4 regions of the Streptomyces sp. NBC_01707 genome follow, and region 1 is predicted to be linked to each of the others. Evidence: riboswitches for the same ligand, from Rfam matches in the RefSeq annotation. Region 1 holds a riboswitch; each other region holds the start of a gene.

Region 1 (4,147 bases):
GCTGCTCGGCTTCATGGCGATCGCCGCCGGGGTCAAGGTGCAGAACGGGCAGCTGGCGATCCCGCAGCTGTTCGAGAACATGTTCCCCGACTGGTTCGCCGGTGTGGCGTTCGCCGCGATCGGTATCGGCGCGCTGGTGCCCGCCGCGATCATGTCGATCGCCGCCGCCAACCTCTTCACCCGGAACATCTACAAGGACTTCCTGAAGCCCGACGCGACCCCGGCCCAGGAGACGAAGGTCTCCAAGCTGGTGTCGCTGCTGGTGAAGGTCGGTGCGCTCGTCTTCGTCCTCACGATGGACAAGACGGTCGCGATCAACTTCCAGCTGCTGGGCGGGATCTGGATCCTGCAGACGTTCCCGGCGCTGGTCGGCGGCCTGTTCACCCGGTGGTTCCACCGCTGGGCGCTGCTCGCCGGCTGGGCGGTCGGCATGCTCTACGGCACGCTCGCCGCTTACGGGGTGGCGAGCCCGACCCAGGCGCACTTCGGCGGCTCCTCTAAGGAGATCCCGGGGATCGGCGAGATCGGGTACATCGGCCTGACCGCGTTCGTGCTGAACGTGGTGGTGACGGTGGTGCTGACGTTCGTCCTGAACGCGGTGAAGGCCCCGGCAGGAATCGACGAGACGTCACCGGCCGACTACACGGCGGACGCGGGCGACCCGGGCGTGAAGGTCGAACTCCCGCTGGCCAGGCCTGAGCCGGCCGCGTCGCCCGACACGAGCCCGTCGACCAACTAGGGTCTTCCGTTCGGGTCGGGCGAGCCTGACCCGAACGGCAAGCCCTGGGCGTGCACGGCAGTCGAGAGATGTGGCCCGGCCGGCGACGGAGGAAGAATCCGTCGCCGGCCGGGCCACATCGGTTCCGTACAGAACCGGCACCCCTGGCCGTACCCGGGCAGCTTCCCCCGGGCCCCGTCCCCGTACGGCACACTTCCGCCATGGACATATCGATCAGGGCCGTCGACTCCACCGAGCACCGCCTCCTCGGCGAGATCACCGCATACGCGTACCTCGACGACGGCCTGCTCGACCTCGGTACCGAGGACCCGTATGCCGAGCAGCTCCGCGACGTGCCGCGCCGCGCCGCCGAGGCCGACGTGCTCGTCGCGGTCGGTGCCGACGGCCGGGTACTGGGCGGCGTGACATACGCACCGCCCGGCAACCCGTGGGCCGACATCGCCGGCCCCGACGAGGCCGAATTCCGGATGCTCGCCGTCGCGCGGGAGGCGCGTGGCCTCGGGGCGGGCGAGGCGCTCGTACGGGCCTGTATCGACCGTGCACGGGGTACCGACGGCGTCGCACGGCTCGTCCTGTCGACGCAGTCGACCATGCTCGCCGCCCACCGGATCTACCGTCGCCTGGGCTTCGTACGGACCCCGGAGCGCGACTGGTATCCCATCCCAGGCCTCAAGCTGCTCACCTACAGTCTCACCCTGTGAACCCCGAACGACACAACATGTGGGGGCTGCCTCAACGGGCGGCCCCCACATGTATGCTCGTGCTCGCTGTCGCCGCAGGGAAATCCGGTGGGAATCCGGAACTGTCCCGCAACGGTGTGATCGGTGTACTTTTGCGCACCCTGTAAGTCCGAGGACCTGCCGACAGCGCGTCCGGCTCGACCGAACCGGACGCCCAGACGTCCGGGCCTCGCGGATGGGCCGGTGGACGCCGCACGGAGTGCTGCCCCCTTTCCCGGGCACGCCTCTGCCCGGCTGCCCCCGCTCCCCGCCCGGCCCCGAGCCGAGCGAGGGAGAGCACCACATGACCATCGCGCCAGCCGATCCGGCTTCAGTCGCCGAGTCCACGGGAACCACGAACGACGGACCCGGGACCGCACTGCTGCGGACCCTGACCGACCTCACCGTCGATCTGCCCGACACCGACCCCGGTCGCGTCGCCGCCGCCGCGCTGCGCGGCCGCAACGCCCGGTCGGACGAAGCAGAGCTGCGTTCGCTGGCCACCGAGGCCGCCGCGGGTCTGATCTCCGAGGACCCCGCGTACTCCCGGCTCGCCGCCCGCCTCCTCACCCGCACCATCGCGGACGAGGCGGCCGGTCAGGGCGCGGTGTCCTTCTCCGCCTCGGTCGCCGTCGGCCACCGCGAGGGTCTGATCGCGGACCGCACGGCCGCGTTCGTGACGCTCCACGCGGCCGAGCTCGACGCGCTGGTCGAGCAGTCGCTCGCCGACGGCGCCGACGACCGGTTCGGCTACTTCGGGCTGCGGACGCTGCACAGCCGCTATCTGCTGCGCCACCCGCACACCCGTCAGGTCATCGAGACGCCCCAGCACTTCATGCTGCGGGTCGCGGCCGGTCTCGCCGAGGACGACTCGGCGCGCGCGCTGGACGAGGTCGCCTCGCTGTACGGCCTGATGAGCCGCCTCGACTACCTTCCTTCCTCGCCCACGCTCTTCAACTCCGGCACCCGGCACCCCCAGATGTCCTCCTGCTACCTGCTGGACTCGCCGCTGGACGAGCTCGACTCGATCTACGACCGCTACCACCAGGTGGCACGGCTCTCCAAGCACGCGGGCGGCATCGGCCTCTCGTACTCCCGGATCCGCGCCCGCGGTTCACTGATCCGCGGCACCAACGGGCACTCCAACGGCATCGTGCCGTTCCTGAAGACACTCGACGCCTCGGTCGCCGCGGTGAACCAGGGCGGCCGTCGCAAGGGCGCCGCGGCCGTCTACCTGGAGACGTGGCACGCGGACATCGAGGAGTTCCTGGAGCTGCGCGACAACACCGGTGAGGACCAGCGGCGTACGCACAACCTCAACCTGGCGCACTGGATCCCGGACGAGTTCATGCGCCGGGTCGACTCGGACAGCGACTGGTCGCTGTTCTCGCCCGCCGACGTGCCCGAGCTGGTCGACCTGTGGGGCGACGAGTTCGACGCCGCGTACCGGGCCGCCGAGGCCAAGGGCCTGGCCCGCAAGTCGATGCCGGCGCGTGAGCTGTACGGCCGGATGATGCGGACCCTCGCGCAGACCGGTCAGGGCTGGATGACCTTCAAGGACGCCTCCAACCGGACCGCGAACCAGACCGCCGAGCCGGGCCGCGTCGTCCACTCGTCGAACCTGTGCACCGAGATCCTCGAAGTCACCGACGACGGCGAGACGGCCGTCTGCAACCTCGGTTCGGTCAATCTCGGGGCGTTCGTGGCCGACGGTGAGATCGACTGGGAGCGGCTGGACTCCACCGTCCGTACCGCCGTGACGTTCCTCGACCGGGTCGTCGACATCAACTTCTACCCGACCGAGCAGGCCGGCCGGTCCAATGCCCGCTGGCGCCCGGTGGGTCTGGGCGCGATGGGGCTCCAGGACGTCTTCTTCCAGCTGCGGCTGCCGTTCGACTCCGCCGAGGCCCGCGCGCTCTCCACGAAGATCTCCGAGCGGATCATGCTCGCCGCGTACGAGGCGTCCTGCGACCTCGCCGAGCGGTCCGGACCGCTGCCCGCCTGGTCCGAGACCCGCGCCGCCCGCGGTGTGCTGCACCCCGACCACTACGCCACCGAGCTGACCTGGCCGGAGCGCTGGGACGCGCTGCGCGCCCGGATCGCGAAGACCGGTATGCGCAACTCGCTGCTGCTGGCCATCGCGCCGACCGCCACGATCGCCTCGATCGCCGGGGTGTACGAGTGCATCGAGCCGCAGGTCTCCAACCTCTTCAAGCGCGAGACGCTCAGCGGTGAGTTCCTCCAGGTCAACGCGTACCTGGTGGACGAGCTGAAGAAGCTCGGCGTGTGGGACGCACGGACCCGTGAGGCACTGCGCGAGGCGAGCGGCTCGGTGCAGGGGTTCGCCTGGATCCCGGAGGACGTACGGGCGTTGTACCGCACGGCATGGGAGATCCCGCAGCGCGGACTGATCGACATGGCCGCGGCTCGTACGCCGTTCCTCGACCAGAGCCAGTCGCTGAACCTGTTCCTGGAGACGCCGACGATCGGCAAGCTCTCCTCGATGTACGCGTACGCCTGGAAGCAGGGGCTGAAGACGACGTACTACCTGCGCTCGCGCCCGGCGACCCGGATCGCCCGCGCGGCATCCGGCCAGGCCGCGGCCGCCGTCCCCATTCCCGTACAGCAGGCGGCGGCTCCCGACGCGGACGCGATCGCCTGCTCCCTCGAAAACCCCGAGTCCTGCGAG
Region 2 (4,147 bases), 3.0 Mb from region 1:
TTCTCGGAACTGATGACGCGGGCGATCTCCTCGTACCGCACGGCGAACGCGTCCTTGATCCGCGTGATCACCTCGATCCGCTCGTCGAGGGAGGCCCGGGGCCAGGGCCCTTCGTCGAAGGCCCGGCGGGCGGCGTCGACAGCGCGGTCCACGTCCGCCTCACAGGCATGCGGCACCCGGCCGATGACCTGCTCGGTGTGGGGCGATATCACCTCGATGACGTCCTGGCCGAGCGGATCGACCAACTCCCCGCCGATGAACAGTTTTCCGTGTTCGACAAGCTCGGTCATGGCTGCTGCCTCCCGCGACCCGGCACGTACCGACTCCGCACCTGACTCCATACCTGACTCCGCGTCAGAACTGATACCAGTTCCAGTTCCAGGAGTCCACGGATCCGACGGCGATCGACCTCGGGTGAATAGTCGACCAGGGCTACTACTGGAACGAGTTCTCGTTACAGTGGATGCGGCGCAGCACAGCCGCATGCCGGGACGAGAGATGGGGACCTCATGACACAGGTGACCGAGCACGGCGGCGGCGTGTGGTCCATCAAGGTCCCCATCCCGGACAACCCGCTCGGCCACACTCTGGTGCACGTCCTGGACACCGGCCGCGGCCCGGTGCTGATCGACACCGGCTGGGACGACCCGGAGGCCTGGGACACCCTGGTCGCGGGCCTCAGCACCGTCGGAGTCGCCATCACCGACATCCATGGCGTGGTCATCACCCACCACCACCCCGACCACCACGGCCTCTCCGGCCAGGTCCGCGAATCATCCGGGGCGTGGATCGCGATGCACGCCGCGGACACCGCGATCGTGCGCCGCACCCGCGAGTCCGAACCGGGCACCTGGCTCACCTACCTGGCGACGAAACTCACCGCGGTCGGCGCCCCCGAGGAGCACCTCGCCCCACTGCGCGCCGCCCGCGCCACCGGCCGGATGCGCACCCTGCCCGGCCTGCGCGCCGCACTCCCGGACCGCGAGATCGTCCCCGGCGAACTGCTCGACCTGGCGGGCCGCCGGCTCCGGGCGGTCTGGACACCGGGCCACACCCCCGGCCATGTCTGCCTGCATCTGGAGGAGGACCACCCGGCGAACCTGCCCGGTCGCGGCCGGCTCTTCTCCGGCGACCATCTGCTGCCCGGGATCAGCCCGCACATCGGGCTGTACGAGGACCCGGACGATGCGACCGTCACCGACCCGCTGGGCGACTATCTCGACTCGCTGGAGCGCATCGGCCGGCTGGGGGTCGCCGAGGTGCTGCCCGCCCACCAGCACGCGTTCCCGGACGCGGCCAGGCGCGTACAGGAACTCCTCGACCACCACGAGGAGCGGCTGACCGGCCTGCTCGCGCTGCTCGCCACCCCGCTCACGCCGTGGCAGCTGGCGGAGCGGATGGAGTGGAACCGGCCGTGGGAGCAGATCCCGCACGGCTCACGGAACATCGCGGTCTCCGAGGCCGAGGCGCACGTCCGCCGACTGGTGAAGCTGGGGCGCGCGGAGGCGATGACGGGGAGCGACCCGGTGACGTACGTCGCCGTGTGAGGGGTTCGCCGACCGGCGATCCCCTCCGGCACCGGCCTCTCCCACCGCCGCGTCCCGCCCGGCCCCACGGGTGACGTACGTCGCTGTTCCGGGCGGCCCTCCGCCCGGAGGGGCGGGCTACGCACCGGTAGAGTGTCGGAGTCGTCATCATGCCCGTTCAGGGGGAAGCCGGTGCGAATCCGGCACTGACCACGCAACCGTGAGCCGCTGACACAGCGGTGAGTCGGAATGCCCTGTCCGCGGTCGTGACCGGCTCGCGTCACCGGAACCCCGGTGACCGGCACCGTCGAGGCATACGGGGCCGGAGCCTGGTGCCTGAGTGTGCCTGTGCCCGGTTCCCACCGCAGGAGAGGCCCAGCCCACCATGACCGTTCGCCGCACCGCAGCAACGCTCGCCGCCACCGCCACCGTGCTCTGTGCGGCCGCTGCCCCGGCCGCGGTGGCGGCGCCGTCGCCGTCGCCCACCCCGTCCGTCGCACTGCCGTCCGGGCTGTACGGCACCAAGGACCCGACGTACGACGGGGTCTGGAGGCAGTCGCTGGCCTTCATCGCCCAGCGGCTCGAAGGGGTCACCCCCGCGGCCGCGGCCGTCGACTGGCTGGTCGCCCAGCAGTGCGACAGCGGCGCCTACGCCTCGTACCGCGCCGATGCCGGAAAGCCGTGCGACGCGAAGACCATGACGGACACCAACGCCACCGCCGCCGCGGTCCAGGCACTCGCCGAGGTCGGCGGACACGGCGACGCCGCCGACAACGGGGTCGCCTGGCTGAAGTCCGTGCAGAACGAGGACGGCGGCTGGGGTTACAACCCGGGCTCGCCCAGCGACGCCAACTCCACCTCGATCGTGATCGGCGCCCTGGCCAAGCGGGGCGAGCGGCTCGGCGATGTGACGACCAAGGGCGGCAGGACGCCGTACGACGCGCTGCTCGCGCTGGCGATCCCGTGCGGCGGCAAGGACGGCGGCGCGTTCGCGTACCAGCCCGACAAGGCCGGCAAGCTCGTCGCCAACGCGGACGCCACCGCGGCCGGTGTGCTCGGTTCCATGGGCAAGGGGCTGGCCGCCTGGAACAATTCCGCGTCCGAGGACAAGGCGCCCACCTGCCACAAGGGCGCCGTCGTCAAGCCCGAGCAGGCCGCCCAGAACGGTGCCCACTATCTCGCGGGTGCCCTCGCGAAGACCGGCCACCTGAACCAGCCCCCGATGCCGGGCACCACCGACACCACCGAGCAGCCCGACTTCGGCAACACCGCGGACGCGGTCGTCGCCCTGGCCGCCGCAGGCCACCAGGACAAGGCGGCCGACGCGCTCGGCTGGCTGAAGAAGAACGCCGCGCCCTGGGCGGCCGAGAACGGCCCCGCCGCCTACGCCCAGTTGGTCGTGGCCGCCCACACGACCGGTGCCGATGCCCGCGACTTCGGCGGTGTCGACCTCGTCGAGCGGCTGAGCGCGACCGGACCGAAGCCGGCCGCCGTCCACACACCCTCGCCGGCCAGCAGCGACTACGCGGCACAGGACGGCACCAGCGACGACGCCGGGCTCGGCGTGTGGTGGCTCGTCGGTATCGGTCTCGCCGCCGGTGCCGGCGTCGGCTTCCTCATCAGCAGCCGCCGGAAGACCCCGCAGCTGTGAACCGGGCGGGGAATCGATCCGGGTGGCCGGCGACGGGCGCCCTGCTGCTCGTTCTCGGCGCCGTCCTGACCGTGCTCGGCGCCGGCACCGCGCACGCGGCCGGCTACCGCTACTGGTCGTTCTGGGAGGGCAAGGGGACGAACTGGGCGTACGCCACCCAGGGCCCGTCGCTGGTCCGGCCCGACGACGGTGCGGTGCAGGGCTTCCGGTTCTCGGTGAGCGAGGACTCCCAGGACTCGGCGAAGCCGCGCCGCGCCCCCGAATTCGCGACGATCTGTGCGGACACCCCCGCCAAGGACGGCACCAAGCGGATCGCGCTCGTCATCGACCCCGGCACGGCCGCGGACGCACCTGACGGGGAGACGCCACCGGCGCCGCGTACCGCATGCGCGCAGGTCGCCGAGGACGCGAGCGCCGCGGAGGCCCTCGCTTCCGTGGCCAAGCCGCTGCGCTACAGCAGCGAGGCGCTGCTCTGCGCGATCTCCGGCTATCCGGCCTCGGGCTGCGGTGACCAGGTCTCCGGCACTGGGCACGCCGACGGTACGTCGCAGGCGCCCGCGAGCCCGTCCGCCTCGGCCCGCCCGGGGAGCGGCCGCGGCGGTCCGTCCGCCGGGGTGCTCGCCGGTGTCGCCGCCGTCCTTCTGCTCGGCGTCGCCGCGGTCGTGCAGGCCCGCCGCCGCCGAGGATGACCGTCTCCGCCGGCCCGGCCCGGCCGGTCCCTGCCCTGCGCGCCCCCGAGGCGACCCGCAGCAACGCCGTGCCCGCCGGGGCCTGGTGGCTGTGGGCGCTCGGGCTGGCCACCGCCGCCTCCCGGACCAGCAATCCACTGCTGCTCGGGCTGCTCGTGGGGGTGGCCGGCTACGTCGTGGCGGTACGCCGGACCGATGCGCCGTGGGCCCGTTCGTACGGGGCGTTCATCAGGATCGGGCTGTTCGTCGTCGGCGTGCGGCTGCTCTTCTCCGTGTTTCTC
Region 3 (4,147 bases), 2.1 Mb from region 1:
TGATGTCCCTGCCGCGCAGTTCGCGGGCCAGGATCAGGGTCATGGCCTCGACCGCGCCCTTGGTGGCGGCGTAGGCGGTGTAGCCGGGAAGGGCCAGCGCCAGGACGGAGCTGGAGAAGTTGATGATCGCTCCGCCGCCGCGCAGGCGGCGGGCCGCCTGCTGGTCGACGACGAAGGTGCCGCGGATGTTGGTCCGGTGCATCCGGTCCAGGGCGTCCAGATCCATGTCGACGAGTGGTGCGAGCGTCATGGCGCCCGCGGCGTGGACGACGACGTCGACTCCGCCGAAGATCTCCTCTGCCGCATCGAAGAGCGCAGCCACCGCGACCTCGTCGGCGACGTCCGCCCGGTGGGCGATCGCCTCGCCACCTGCGGCGGCAATCGCCGCGACGGCGACCTCGGCCTCGGTCCGGTTGCCCGCGTAGTTGATGACGACGGCGAATCCGTCGGCAGCCAGGCGCTCGGCGCTCTCCCGGCCGATTCCCCTGGATCCTCCGGTGACGACCGCGACCCGGCGTGCAGTGGTGGTGGTCTGCTCAGTCAAGGCGTTGCTCCCGCTTCGAAGGGTGCGGTGGTGTCCGCTTCCCGATGGAAAGAACGCTAACACCAATCGAGTAGCGTCGCTACCCTCTCTTCGTAGCAACGTTACGTACATCGCTACCTACTCCTCGGTCGGTCAAAATTCCGATGCGTCGAGGCTTGCCGCCGTGATATTCCGGCGAGTCATGGGACCTCTTGTGACAACGCGACTCGTGCTCCACCCACTCACCCCCGCCGAGGCGGAGTACGTAGTGGAAGGCCGTCCCGGGCCGGACGCCCTCTGGGCACCCGACTATCCCAACGACGGCGACCGGGCGGGCGCGCGGCACTTCCTGGAGCACTGCGCGGATACCGGCGATCCCCGGCCGTTCGGAGCGTACGAGATCCGCCTCCGCGAAGACGGGCACGCCATCGGCGGAGTCGGTTTCCATGGAGTCCCGGACGACCGGGGGCAGGTCACGATCGGCTACGGCCTGATACCGGCGATGCGCGGCAAGGGGTACGCCTCGGAGGCTCTGCGCGCGCTGCTGGAGTTCGCCCGTGCCTCGGGTGTCGCGTCGGTCAAGGGCGACGCCGACCTCGACAACGCCGCGTCCCAGCACGTCATGGCAGCAGCCGGCATGCGCCTCGTCGGGGAGGACGACCTGCTGAGGCACTACCGGATCGACTGGCCGGCCGGATCGGCGGCCGAACGCGGGGGCGGAGCGAGTGCGACGGACGAAGCCGCCGGGTCCTCATCTTCTCCCCAGGTCTCCGCTCCACGTCCGTCGTGACGCCCGACACCCGGGCGGTCGGACCCCTACCACGACCGACCCCGCCAGGCGGCTCCTGGCGGGGTCGGTCGTAGTGGCGTTCTCGGCCGGTCAGCCGGCGGCGGTGGCCGTGCGGGATGCCGTGCCGCCCCCTGTCGGGACCGGCTCCGGTCCCGACACCAGCAGCCGTTCGGTCAGATAGCCGAAGAACAGACCGAAAGTGGTCCAGAGCGTGGCCTGAACGGCGAGGGTGGCGAGGCGGAACTCCCACAGCAGGCCGGCCGGGAAGTCCTTTCCGACCTCGTTGAACGAGGGCAGGAAGGCGTACGCGAGCCCGATGACGAGGACGTAGCCGGCGGATGCGGCGATCGACGCGTTCCAGTTGCCCAGGCGTGGAGCCAGCCGCTTGCCGAGGATGACGGCCGCAACGGCGAGCAGCACACTGAGAGCGACCATGAGGAAGAACATGGCGGTGCGTTGGCCGATCGTGTCGGGGTTGCCGACGGCCGGCGGGTTGGCCGGGTACTTGAGGAACGGCACGACATACACGGTCAGCAGGGCGCCGAACGCGATCAGTGCGGCCGTGGCCCGCGGGCCGAACCTGCCGATGCGGCCGAGGGCGTAGCAGAAGACGAGCGCGGCGATACCGCCGACGGCCACGCCGAAGACGAGGACACCGGTGGCGAGGCCGGCCGTGGACTGCATGGCACGGCTGACGAGTTCCTCGCCGCCGCCGTGGTCGTGGCTGTGCGCCTCTTCGAGAGCGATCGCCGCGTCGACCCGCGACTCTCCGAGGAAGTAGGCGACGGCAAGTGCGAGCGCACCCGCGACGAGGCCGGCCAGCATGCCGCGGACCAGCAGGGCTCTGACGGATATGGAGTTCATGAGGGGTTCCCCTGGCTTGCGCGGTATGTCAGTGGCAGGGGAAACCGAGCAGGTGGCGACCGTCGTGGACCCACTCGTGGACACCCTCGCCGGAGATGACCGCGGTGGCGCCCTGCTCGGCGCCGACGAAGTACAGCAGGACGAGCATGAGAATGCCGAAGAAGACCGCCCACGGGGCAATCGCCTTCAGCGAGATGGGGGTGATGGCGGGTGATGCGACGGCGGCGGGGGCAGCAGTCTGTGCCATGGCAGAACCTCCTGGGGGAACACGCGTCCCGATCGTGGTGCCTGAGACGACGGTGCCGGGTCTGACTTCCCGTACGGATACGGGTTCACAGTGGCGCGACCGTGCCGGATTCTCACCGGACTTCCATCACACCGTCGTCATGTTCGTCGCGACCATACCGCCTGGGTGCACCCCGCCGCCATGGCACCATCTGCCCACCCCACGGCCCTGGATGCCATGGTGTGCTTACCGAAGGGGCCACAGTTCAGGGAGTTGACGCGGGTGTTCACGGTACGGGTGATGTTGATCTCACCGGCGCTCAACGCGGCGCTGCGCGAGGCCCGCTTCGACGGCGACGCCCCGCTCGACGCGTCCGGCGTCCGGCGGGCGCGTGCGGCCGCGGCCGCGGTGCCTGCCGCTGACCGCCGGGTGCACGGTTCGGACGAGCGGTGCACCGGGACCGCCAAGGCGTTGGGGCTGCGGTCCGAGCCCGAACCCGCCCTTCGCGGCTGGGACTTGGGACGCTGGCGCGGACAACGGCTGGCGCAGGTGAGCCAGGACGAGCCGGAGGCGGTGTCGGCCTGGCTGTCCGACCCTTCGGCTGCCCCGCACGACGGTGAGTCGTTGCTCGATCTGCATGCGCGGGTGGGCGGTTGGCTGGATTCGCTGCACGGGGAGGGCGCCGAGGACGGCGGCGTGCTCGCCGTGGTCGAACCCGCGGCTGTGCGGGCCGCGATCGTGCATGCGCTGGGTCTTCCGCCGCAGGCGTTCTGGCGGTTGGACGTCGCTCCGCTGACGCTGACCGAGCTCAGCGGTCGGTCCGGGCGCTGGAACCTGCGTTGCGGGCGGTCCCTGAGCATCGGAACCGACGAGCCCACCACGGCGCACGGACGGTAACCCGGGGAGCCGTATCCGTGATGGATCGCGGAATCATGAACGCCCCCTCGACCATGGGTCACGACGGATTCCGGCCTCCCCTGCCCCGACCCGGAGGGCGGCACCCGAGGCCGGACCCGCAACGACTTGCTCCCCTCATCCCCTCCGCACAGCAATGCTGACAAATCGTACGTAAAATGGCCAAGGCGATCGAGCCCACCTCCTCTTCGGAAGGGCGACCGACCATGACCGATCAAACGCAGCTGAGCCGGCCCGAGACCACCCGCCCATCCGGGTCCACGCACGGCGCGGGACCGCAGAGCGAAAACCGCCGGGAAAACCGCCGAACGGAACCCGGGGCACGAGGGCGTACCACGATCGCCGACGGCGTGGTGGCGAAGATCGCCGGGCTGGCGGCCCGGAGCGTCCCCGGAGTCCAGGCCATGGGCGGGGGATTCACCCGCGGTATGGGGACGGTGCGGGAGCGAGTGCCCGGAGCGGGAGGTCGGTCCGTCACCGGCGGCGTCAAGGTCGAGGTCGGTGAGGTCCAGACCGCCGTCGACCTGTCGATCATCGTCGAATACGGCTTCCCGATCGTCGAGCTCGCAAGCGACGTCCGGACCGAAGTGATCGCCGCCATCGAGCGGATGACCGGTCTGGAGGTCGTGGAGGTCAACATCACGGTGACCGACGTGAAGCTGCCCGACGAGGAGGAAGAGGAAGAGCAGGTGCCGGAGAGGCGAGTCGTGTAGTGGCTCGCCGGACCGGGTCGCGCCTGGTCGAAGGGGGGTGACCGTCGGCCGTGTCGTCGGCCTGAAACCTCGGTTGTCTCCCGGGACCGTCGGATGTCCGCCCGGCACCCGGCCAC
Region 4 (4,147 bases), 3.6 Mb from region 1:
TGACGTACCGGATCGGCGGGAAGGTCCGTAACGACGCCCAGGAGAAGGCCACCGCGAAGGGCTACCGCGCCGGCCAGATCGCCTCGGCCGGACTGGTCTCGCTCGCCCACGGCACGAACGACGCGCAGAAGACCATGGGCATCATCACCCTGGCCCTGGTCACCGGCGGCGTTCTCTCCCCCGGCTCCAACCCGCCGGTCTGGGTCATCGTCTCCGCGGGTATGGCCATCGCGCTCGGCACCTACCTCGGCGGCTGGCGCATCATCCGCACCATGGGCAGTGGCCTCACCGAACTCAAGCCGCCGCAGGGCTTCGCCGCCCAGACCAGCGCGGCCACGGTCATCCTGGCCTCCTCGCACCTCGGCTTCTCCCTCTCCACCACCCAGTCCTGCTCCGGGGCCGTGATGGGTGCGGGCCTGGGCCGTCGGGGCGGTGTGGTCCGCTGGTCCACCGCGACCCGGATGTTCGTGGCCTGGGGCCTGACCCTGCCGGCCGCCGGTCTGGTCGGTGCGGGTGCGGAGTTCCTCACCAAGCAGGGCACCTGGGGTGTCGTCGTCGTCGCCATGCTGCTGATCGGCGGGTCCGCCGCCATCTGGCTGCTGTCCCGCCGCAAGCCGGTCGGTCACGGCGATGTCGCTCCCGCCGCCGAGCCGGCTGGTGTCATCACCACCGCCATCGCGGCCGTCACCCCGCCGCCCACCGGGGCCGCGGCTCCGGCCACCACGGCGGACGCGACCGCAGCCACGGACCTCAAGTCCACCATCCCGGCCCCGGCCGGAACCGTCGCCGATCCGGCGCGGCCCGCCACGGTGTAAGGACAGATCACCATGAACATCGACTGGGCAGCTCTCGGCTCCGTCTTCGGCGTCTCACTCGTCGTCACCGTGGCGCTGGTGGGCCTCTTCACCCTGGGCATCGTCGGCCTCTCCAAGCAGCCGGAACCGGCCGCGCAGGGCGGCTCCGGCTCGGGCTCCCTGGTACTCGCCCGCACCGGCGCCTACCTCTGCTTCGGGCTCTGCGCGGCCGCGGTCGCGTACGGGATCTATCTGATCGTCGCCTGAGCGACCGACCGCACTCCGTCATCGGGGTCCCATCGGGCCGGACACACCTCGCGTGTGTCCGGCCCGATGTGCGTCTGCGCACACTGCGCCGCCGCAGGTCAAGGCCAGGTTGACGGACATTCGCGGAGCGTGGTGGACTGCCGGAGCCATTTACGGCGACAGCAGAGGAAGCCGGTGCGAATCCGGCGCGGTCCCGCCACTGTCACCGGGGAGCAGTCCCCCACACCGGAAGTCACGGCTCGCGCAGGCGGGCTGGAAGGCCGGGGGAACTGCGGATCCGGGAGCCAGGAGACTCTCGCCGCCGGTCACGTCGAACCAGGGCGCGGACCCTGAGTGAGGACATATCGCCATGCCCGGCTGCCGTGCGTCGTCGTCCGTTTCTGTGTCGCTCCCACCGGGAGCCGGCTGTACGAAGGTCCTTCGAGGCGCAACGGCCGGCTGAGCGGTGCGAGCCGACCGCATCTTCGCGTACGGCGCCACGGCCGGTCTGATCGGCGATCAGCTCCTCGGTGATCCCCGCCGACGGCATCCGGTCGCCGCGTTCGGACGGGCCGCCGCGGCCGTCGAGCGCCGCCTGTGGCGCGACCACCGCGGGTGGGGCGCACTGCACACCCTGGTCTGCGCCGGGGGCGCCGCGGCCGGAGCCGCGCTGGCCGCCCGTGCCGTGCGCGGTCGTCCCGCCGCATCCGTCGCCCTCACCGCGGCAGCCACCTGGTCGGTCGTCGGCGGCACGTCGCTGGGTCGGGAGGCCCGCGCCATCGGCGGCGCGCTGGCGGCGGGTGACATCGCACTGGCCCGTGAGCGGCTCCCCCATCTGTGCGGCCGCGACCCGCACTCCCTCGACGGGCCGCAGATCGCCCGCGCCGTGGTGGAGTCCGTCGCCGAGAACACCTCCGACGCGGTGGTCGGCGCGCTGGTGTGGGGCGCGCTGGGCGGCGTGCCCGGACTCGTCGCCTTCCGGGCCGTCAACACCCTCGACGCCATGGTCGGGCACAGATCACCCCGCCATCTGCGCTACGGCTGGGCCTCGGCCCGGCTGGACGACGTCGTGGGCTGGCCCGGCGCCCGGCTCACGGCCGCGCTCGCCGTGGCCGCCGGGGGGCATCCGCGTCGGGCGGTACGGGCCTGGCGGGCCGACGCCGGCAAGCACCCGAGCCCCAACGCCGGGCCGGTGGAGGCCTCGTTCGCGGGCGCGCTCGGCGTACGGCTCGGCGGGACCCTCGCGTACGGCGGCCGTGTCGAGCACCGGCCGGTGCTGAACGGCGCGGCCGGCCGTGCGGTGCGGACCGAGGACATCGAGCGCGCGGTGCGGTTGTCGCGCCGGGTGGGGGTGCTGGCCCTCGGCGTGTGCGCGGCGGGCCGGCTGATCGCGGGACGGCGGTCGTCCACGGGGCGGCGCCCCGCCGCGGGACGGAGCGGAGAATGAGCGGCGGACTGCTGGTCGCCGGAACCACGTCGGACGCGGGCAAGAGCGTCGTCACGGCAGGCATCTGCCGCTGGCTGGTGCGCCAGGGGGTGAAGGTCGCGCCGTTCAAGGCGCAGAACATGTCGCTGAACTCGTTCGTCACGCGCGAGGGCGCGGAGATCGGGCGTGCGCAGGCGATGCAGGCCCAGGCGGCCCGGGTGGAGCCGACCGCGCTGATGAACCCGGTGCTGCTCAAGCCCGGCAGCGACCGCTCCAGCCAGGTCGTCCTGATGGGCAGGCCGGTGGGCGAGATGAGCGCACGCGGCTACCACGGGGGGCGGCAGGAGTCGCTGCTCTCCACGGTCGTGGACTGTCTGGAGCAGCTTCGGAGCACGTACGACGCGGTGATCTGCGAGGGCGCGGGCAGCCCGGCCGAGATCAATCTGCGCCGCACCGACATCGTGAACATGGGGATCGCGCGGGCCGCGCGGTTCCCGGTGGTCGTCGTCGGCGACATCGACCGCGGCGGTGTCTTCGCCTCCTTCTTCGGTACGACGGCGCTGCTCAGCGCCGAGGACCAGGCGCTGATCGCTGGCTATCTGGTCAACAAGTTCCGCGGCGACGTCTCGCTGCTGGAGCCGGGGCTCGACATGCTGCACGGCCTGACCGGGCGGCCGACGTACGGGGTGCTGCCGTTCGCCCATGGCCTGGGCATCGACGAGGAGGACGGACTGCGGGTCTCGCTGCGCGGAGCCGTACGCGAGTCGGTCGTCGCGCCGCCGCACGGCGAGGACGTGCTGCGGGTCGCGGTGTGCGCGGTGCCGCTGATGTCGAACTTCACCGATGTGGACGCGCTGGCCGCCGAACCGGGTGTGGTGGTGCGGTTCGTGGACCGGGCGGAGGAGCTGGCCGACGCGGACCTGGTGATCGTGCCCGGCACGCGCGGCACGGTGAAGGCGCTGGCCTGGCTGCGCGAACGGGGGCTGGCCGACGCGCTGCTGCGCCGGGCTGCGCAGGGGCGTCCGGTGCTCGGTATCTGCGGTGGGTTCCAGGTGCTCGGTGAGCGCATCGAGGACGAGGTGGAGTCGCGGGCCGGGCAGGTCGACGGGCTCGGGCTGCTTCCGGTACGGATCCGGTTCGACCGGGAGAAGACCCTGGCCCGGCCGGTCGGTTCGGCGCTCGGGGAGCCGGTGGAGGGGTACGAGATCCATCACGGGGTCGCCGATGTGCGGGGCGGCGAGCCGTTCCTGGACGGGTGCCGGGTAGGTGCGGTGTGGGGGACGCACTGGCACGGCTCGCTGGAGAGCGATGGCTTCCGGCGACGGTTCCTGGTGCAGGTCGCGGAGGCTGCCGGGCGGCGGTTCGTGCCGGCGCCGGACACGAGTTTCGGGGCGCTGCGGGAGGAACAGTTGGACCGGCTGGGGGATCTGATCGAGGAGCATGCGGACACGGGGGCGCTGATGCGGCTGATCGAGGCGGGGGTGCCGGAAGGACTGCCCTTCGTGGGCCCCGGTGCCCCGGAGGTGCCGGCGGCCCGTGGGGTGCGTGGCGCCGGGGTGGCTGGGGGGTCGGCGTGAGAGGGACGCCTGCGGCGGGCTCTTCTCCCGTATCCGCCGCTCCCCGTGACCGGGGCTCCGCCCCCGGGCCTCAGGCGCGGACCGGGCTGAGCAGCCGCCCGGGC

The links. Region 1 has a riboswitch for cobalamin ahead of OG963_RS17385 (ribonucleoside-diphosphate reductase subunit alpha). Riboswitches for the same ligand answer to the same signal wherever they lie in the genome.
Region 2: linked by a shared signal. The riboswitch ahead of OG963_RS30830 (prenyltransferase/squalene oxidase repeat-containing protein) and the one ahead of OG963_RS17385 (ribonucleoside-diphosphate reductase subunit alpha) in region 1 are both predicted to bind cobalamin.
Region 3: linked by a shared signal. The riboswitch ahead of OG963_RS08230 (CbtB domain-containing protein) and the one ahead of OG963_RS17385 (ribonucleoside-diphosphate reductase subunit alpha) in region 1 are both predicted to bind cobalamin.
Region 4: linked by a shared signal. The riboswitch ahead of OG963_RS33460 (cobalamin biosynthesis protein) and the one ahead of OG963_RS17385 (ribonucleoside-diphosphate reductase subunit alpha) in region 1 are both predicted to bind cobalamin.

Annotation. Positions count from the first base shown of each region.
Region 1 is NZ_CP109190.1:3,882,895-3,887,041, forward strand. It holds gene mctP (monocarboxylate uptake permease MctP) at 1-739, shown strand, start outside; gene OG963_RS17380 (N-acetyltransferase) at 940-1,440, shown strand; cobalamin riboswitch at 1,481-1,619, shown strand; gene OG963_RS17385 (ribonucleoside-diphosphate reductase subunit alpha) at 1,763-4,147, shown strand, end outside.
Region 2 is NZ_CP109190.1:6,874,623-6,878,769, reverse strand. It holds gene OG963_RS30840 (aldehyde dehydrogenase) at 1-290, opposite strand, end outside; gene OG963_RS30835 (MBL fold metallo-hydrolase) at 510-1,547, shown strand; cobalamin riboswitch at 1,669-1,802, shown strand; gene OG963_RS30830 (prenyltransferase/squalene oxidase repeat-containing protein) at 1,912-3,177, shown strand; gene OG963_RS30825 (SCO2322 family protein) at 3,219-3,866, shown strand; gene OG963_RS30820 (energy-coupling factor transporter transmembrane component T) at 3,863-4,147, shown strand, end outside.
Region 3 is NZ_CP109190.1:1,787,454-1,791,600, forward strand. It holds gene OG963_RS08215 (SDR family oxidoreductase) at 1-544, opposite strand, end outside; gene OG963_RS08220 (GNAT family N-acetyltransferase) at 753-1,313, shown strand; gene OG963_RS08225 (CbtA family protein) at 1,404-2,177, opposite strand; gene OG963_RS08230 (CbtB domain-containing protein) at 2,206-2,424, opposite strand; adenosylcobalamin (AdoCbl) riboswitch at 2,428-2,576, opposite strand; gene OG963_RS08235 (histidine phosphatase family protein) at 2,704-3,300, shown strand; gene OG963_RS08240 (Asp23/Gls24 family envelope stress response protein) at 3,525-4,031, shown strand.
Region 4 is NZ_CP109190.1:7,461,979-7,466,125, reverse strand. It holds gene OG963_RS33470 (inorganic phosphate transporter) at 1-815, shown strand, start outside; gene OG963_RS33465 (hypothetical protein) at 828-1,061, shown strand; cobalamin riboswitch at 1,225-1,356, shown strand; gene OG963_RS33460 (cobalamin biosynthesis protein) at 1,507-2,487, shown strand; gene OG963_RS33455 (cobyric acid synthase) at 2,484-4,043, shown strand.